One region of the Pantoea sp. X-Soil-TKNS-1280 genome, then DNA from elsewhere that is predicted to be linked to it. Evidence: predicted binding sites of a transcription regulator. Region 1 holds the regulator's gene; the other holds the start of a gene.
The links. Region 1 encodes PhoB, which activates phosphate uptake and scavenging genes when phosphate is short. Its sites were predicted from a motif close to CTGTCATAAAACTGNCNNAT; they were not measured.
Positions count from the first base shown of each region.

Region 2: phoA (alkaline phosphatase) is a predicted target of PhoB. The motif match lies at 1,078-1,097, and genes of this name have one in related genera.

Region 1 is NZ_AP035962.1:1,052,963-1,056,134, reverse strand. Features, by position in the region: gene phoR (phosphate regulon sensor histidine kinase PhoR) at 1-1,280, opposite strand, end outside; gene phoB (phosphate response regulator transcription factor PhoB) at 1,295-1,984, opposite strand; gene AC6I8X_RS04800 (hypothetical protein) at 2,249-3,139, opposite strand.
Region 2 is NZ_AP035962.1:2,505,937-2,509,108, reverse strand. Features, by position in the region: gene phoH (phosphate starvation-inducible protein PhoH) at 1-547, shown strand, start outside; tRNA gene AC6I8X_RS11715 (tRNA-Ser) at 847-934, opposite strand; gene phoA (alkaline phosphatase) at 1,181-2,587, shown strand; gene AC6I8X_RS11705 (DUF3472 domain-containing protein) at 2,684-3,172, opposite strand, start outside.

The sequences.
Region 1 (3,172 bases):
ACAATCAACCTTGGTGGCAGGATAAAGCTGAAGCTCGTCTCCTGATGCGGCACACTGCTGATCTCAAGCCGCGCATTGTGGTGGCCGAGAGCATGTTTCACGATCGCCAGTCCCAGCCCGCTTCCCCCGGTGGCGCGTGAGCGTGCTTTATCCACCCGATAAAAACGTTCGGTGAGACGGGGCAGATGTTCAGCACTGATACCCGGCCCGTTATCGCACACCTTAAACTCCGCACCCTGCTTACTCCGCAGCCAGCTGATATCAATCCGCGTACCTTCCGGTGTATGGTTCACCGCGTTGTACACCAGATTGGAGATTGCGCTACGCAGTTGCTCATCATTGCCGAGCACTTTGAGGTGCGGGTCAGTGTGGAAGTGAATCTCGTGTCGTCCCTGGCTGAGGGTCTCCGCCTCACGCTGCAACAGCAGCAGCATGGTTGGCACATCAACGGTCTCTTTCAGATCAATGGCGGGAGCGGCCTCAATGCGCGAAAGCGTCAGCAGTTGTTTCACCAGGCTATCCATACGCCGGGTTTGCTCCTGCATGGTTTGCAACGCTTTATTGCGCGAACGTTCGTTCATTACCGAATCGTTCATCATTTCAAGGTAGCCCTGCAACACGGTGAGCGGCGTGCGCAGTTCATGGCTCACGTTGGCAAAGAAGCTACGTCGTGCGCCTTCCAGCTGGTGCATTTGCGTGACATCGCGCGCCACCATCAGCCACTGGCCTTCGCTGTAAGGCATCACGCGAAACTCCATATGATGCTGATTATTCAGCACCAGTGTCAGGGGCTTGTTGAAATCACGCTGGCGAATATAGCGGGAGAACTCAGGATAACGCAGCAGGTTGAGGATGTTCTGGCCGTTATCTTCCGGCCAGCGCAGACCGAGATGCTGCTGTGCCAGACCGTTACACCAGAAAATAGCCCCCTCTTCCGTGGTCAGAACCACCGCATCCGGCAGCGATTCTGCACCACTGCGAAAACGCTTGATCAGATTGCCTAACTCGCGGCGGCGGCGGCGGTTACGCAACTGCATTTGATACAGACCGTAAAACAACGGTTCCCAACTGGCACGCCCGCCGGGTGGCGTCATGGATCGATCAACCCACAGCCAGTGCGACAGCCGCATCAGGTTCCAGAAGTGCCATAACAGCACACCCAGTACCGAAGCCAGCAGCAGCCAGGGAAGATAACCAAACAGCAAACCGAGAATCAGTGCCGGCAGACAAGCCAGCACCAGCTCGGTCAATAATCTCTTCCAGGAGAGTCGTTCCAGCACGGTATAAACTCCGTTTAGTAGCGGGCAGAGAAACGATACCCTGTTCCACGTACGGTTTGTACCATGCGGTCGTGGCCGGAGACCTCCAGCGCTTTACGTAAACGACGGATATGCACATCGACAGTACGATCTTCGACATACACATTGGTGCCCCAGACATGGTTCAGCAGCTGTTCGCGGCTGTAAACGCGTTCCGGGTGCGTCATAAAGAAGTGCAGCAGTTTATACTCGGTCGGCCCCATCTCCAGTGGCGTGGTCTCTGACATCACGCGATGCGATGATGGGTCGAGGCTCAGCCCCTGCATCTCAATCACTTCTTCCACTGCCATCGGTGAAATACGGCGCATCACCGCTTTGATACGGGCCATCAGTTCTTTGGGGGAGAAAGGTTTGGTGATGTAATCATCCGCGCCCACTTCCAGACCACGTACGCGATCTTCCTCTTCACCACGCGCTGTCAGCATCATCACCGGGATATCCCGCGTCATGGCTTCACGCTTCAGGTGTTTGATAAACTGGATACCGCTACCTCCGGGTAACATCCAGTCCAGCAAAATCAAATCTGGCCAGGGTTCAATCAGCTTCCCTACTGCGCTGTCATAATCTTCCGCCTCAATCGGCTGGTAATCGTTCTGTTCCAGCACGAAACATAACATTTCACGGATGGGAGCTTCGTCTTCCACAACCAAAATGCGCTTAGCCATTATTACTCCTGCTGATATGACGGCTGTCACTGAGATTTGCGGCGTCATTATGCGTCAGTTTTATGACACTTTTATGAAAAAACCAACGGGTGCTCTGGAGTATAAAAACAGAAATGTGACAGCAGAAACAGGATTTTTGGCGGGTAGCATACGAATATGCTTCTCAGGTAACTATTAAGAAAAAATGATTTTTTCCAGGCAGGGAAGTGGACCTTCCCGGCCCCTCAGCAGGGTGCTACCCCAGAGCTGGGTTAATGACGTATTTTATACCTCAGGATGGTCATTCAGATCCATCTGGCGTACTAATTCTTCCATCTTCTCGCAGGATTTCGCTTTTTCCGCCATCTGTGCTTTCAGCGCAGAGAACTTATCCGTTGCCAGCAGCTGATCACGCATGCTGATAAACTCATCCTGCGTAATATCACCCGCAAATACCGGTGGGACGTCCGCCTGGTCCCAGTAATAATTCATACTCATCAGGGTCGTTATAGCCATGGCTTCATCGTGGGTTGTGACTTTCTGGCTGGCGGAAATAATGGCATCGAAAAAATCGCGCAGGAAAGCGCTCACATCTTTTGGTCGGAAGGCATCAAGATAAAAGAAATGCGCGCGCGCACTCCCGGGTTCGGCACCCTCAACATAGGGCATTGATATTGTTGTCATTACCCCGTAGTTCGGCAGGCAGTTTTCAGCGCGATAATTAAAATCGGGGTTCAGCACCATCGCTAAGAAATCTTCCCGCAACGAGGCTAAATAGGCCGGAGAGGGGCCAACAACAGGAGGATGGGCGATAAAAACCCAACCTGGAGCACGGTTATAAACCACCGCATCATCGTCTACCGTTCTTCCTCTGGTAGTAACAAACGTTGCGAAAAGCTCAGCAGTATCACCCGCAGGAACGACACCGGCCCCGAAAGGCAATAAGGACGATGTTCTTCCCGTTGCCCTGCCGTAAATCAGTTTTTCATACTCTTCAGGCCCCATTGTGACGGGCGCTTCTGTGTCGTATTGAGAGGTCGCAGAAGCCATACGCTGTGCTGAATTCGCCACCACGACAATATTGTCCCCGGCCGCAGAAGCTAAAGCATGGCTATCGGGTGCTGAACCCATGGCGGAGGTGGAGGTTACAGATTCGCTACGGTTAACAGGAAACATATTTATCTCCTTACGTTATCAGTGAGCCTTTAT
Region 2 (3,172 bases), 1.5 Mb from region 1:
AGAAGCCGGCTGCGGAAAAACCTGGATTAGCGCAGCCAAAGCGGCTGAGGCCCTGATACATAAGGACATCGACAGGATAATCGTTACGCGCCCGGTTCTGCAGGCGGATGAAGATCTCGGTTTCCTCCCCGGAGATATTTCCGAGAAATTCGCCCCTTATTTCCGGCCGGTCTATGACGTTCTGGTTAAACGTCTTGGCGCTTCCTTTATGCAGTACTGCCTGCGTCCCGAAATCGGCAAGGTGGAGATCGCGCCCTTCGCGTATATGCGCGGACGCACCTTCGAAAATGCCGTGGTGATTCTGGATGAGGCGCAGAACGTCACCGCCGCGCAGATGAAGATGTTTCTGACGCGCCTTGGTGAGAACGTGACGGTAATCGTCAACGGTGATATCACCCAATGTGATCTACCGCGTGGTGTGCTATCAGGCCTTGCAGATGCGCTGGCGCGCTTCGAAGAGGATGAGATGATTGGGGTTGTCCGTTTTGCTAAAGACGACTGTGTACGTTCAGCACTCTGCCAGCGCACGCTGCATGCTTACAGTTAACCATTGAGAATCAGGACAGTAGACAAAACCCGGCTCAGGCCGGGTTTTTTTGTGCCGCTGCCGGGGACCAGGCAAAAAAAAAGTCTGAACGTAAGTTCAGACTCTTCTTCAAAATTGTGGCGGTGAGAGGGGGATTGACTCGCTTCGCTCGCCCTGCGGGCAGTTTGTTCGCTGCGCGCCCAAACTGTCCAACCGGCTGTGCCGGTTGTCGAACCCCGTCGGGGATTCTCACCCTCTCTCACCCGGAGAATATGCAAAAAAAAAGTCTGAACATAAGTTCAGACTCTTCTTCAAAATTGTGGCGGTGAGAGGGGGATTCGAACCCCCGATACGTTGCCGTATACACACTTTCCAGGCGTGCTCCTTCAGCCACTCGGACACCTCACCACATTTTTTGCTGCTGACCTTGGCGGGTCAACGGGGCGCTACTATAGGGAGTTCGCCTAAAAGGGTCAAGCCCTATTTTCTCCTTTTTTTCTATTCGCTTAAGCCCTGAGCGAATCGCTTCAACCCTGTACGCTTTGGTTATCCTGTCATCAAAATATTGCATGTCAGTCACAAAAGTATCACGAAATTGTCGCAGACTTGTCCGCGGAAACATTTGGTTATATTTGTGAATAAGGATGCTTATAAATGAAACATATACCTCTGATTACGGTTCCACTTATCGCTTCACTGTTTGCTTCGGCTGCGGTGGCGGATGAGGAAACTTACTCCCGCGCCGCAACCGGTGATTTGACGCAGCACGGCGGTGCGCGTCGTCTGACGGGGGATCAAACTGAAGCATTGAAAGCCTCGCTCAGCAACAGCACGGCTAAAAACGTGATTCTGCTGATTGGTGATGGCATGGGGGATTCAGAAATCACCGCAGCACGTAACCAGGCGATGGGGGCCGGTGGCTTTTTCCCGGGTATCGATGCGTTACCGCTCACCGGCCAGTACACCCACTATTCTCTGGATAAGAAAACCCACAAACCAAACTACGTCACGGATTCAGCCGCTTCTGCCACGGCCTGGGCTACCGGCACCAAATCCTATAACGGTGCCATTGGCGTTGATGTGAACGGTAAAGATCAGACCACGCTGCTGGAGCTGGCAAAAGCAGCGGGCAAGGCGACCGGTAACGTTTCTACGGCGGAATTGCAGGATGCGACACCTGCGGCACTGATCGCCCATGTGACCTCACGTAAATGCTATGGCCCGGAAAAAACCAGTGATCTATGCCCGAGCAATGCGCTGGAGCAGGGTGGGAAGGGGTCAATTACCGAACAGATGCTGAAAACCCGCGCGGATGTCACGCTGGGCGGCGGAGCGAAATCTTTCAGCGAAGTAGCGAAAGCGGGTGAATATCAGGGCAAAACCCTGCGTGAGCAGGCGCAGGCTATGGGTTATCAGCTGGTGGATAATCTTGATGGTATGAATGCTGTGCAGCAGGCAGACCAAAGCAAGCCAGTGCTGGGGCTGTTTGCGGAGGGCAATATGCCGGTACGCTGGCAGGGGCCAAAAGCCAGCTATCACGGTAACCTGGATAAGCCAGTGGTCACCTGTGAAGTTAATAAAGATCGCCCGGCAACTACGCCGACACTGGCGCAGATGACCAAAAAGGCACTGGACCTGCTCAGTCAAAATGACAAAGGTTTCTTCCTGCAAGTTGAGGGGGCATCGATTGATAAACAGGATCATGCTGCCAATCCCTGTGGTCAGATAGGTGAAACCGTGGACCTGGACGAAGCGGTACAGCAGGCACTGGCCTTTGCCCGCCAGCACGGTGACACGCTGGTGGTGGTGACTGCGGACCACGCTCACAGTAGCCAGATTATCGAAAATGGCACCAAAGCGCCGGGACTGACGCAGGCTGTCAACACCAAAGATGGCGCGGTGATGACCATCAGCTACGGTAATTCAGAAGAGGATTCGCAGGAACACACTGGCACTCAGCTGCGTATTGCTGCTTACGGCCCTCATGCTGCCAATGTGGTGGGTCTGACAGATCAGACTGACCTGTTCTTTACCCTGCGGGATGCGATGGGGATTAAGTAACGCATTATTCTTACGGGATAATAAATCCACGCAATCGCGTGGATTTTTTCGTATTTGATCGCGGTAAGAACAGTCTTCACCATAAAGAACGGCGTCTTAGTGACTGGGTTGCCCAACGGTGGTTTTTAAATCTTTACCCACGAACTCATACTGATAATTGAATTTACCATTACATCGCCCATATGAATGCGGATAAGTAAGCTCGCCTTGTTTCCCGTTTGAAGTGACGTAGGGTGGTGAAACGGTGATTTGCGCGACTTCCGGAATAGAACAGGTTGCAACATTCTTATAATACTCAATCCACCCCGCCTGATTGTTTCTTAAAGTTCCTGAACCCGCAGGCAGGCGCCATGCACCAATCTGTGTTTCATTCTTACTCCCTTCTTCTTTGACGAAACCGTACCAGGTATTCGCGTCATGGTTATCACGGCGAACTTCAAACAGATATTTTTTACCTGTCTTGATCGAATACAGGGTAGAACAACTCACACCGTGACCGCCATCAGCACCAAGGCGACAGTGCTGACTGTCCAGTACAGCCGTTCCGTTAATAAAAGAAGAGAAAATCAACATATATTGTTCGGT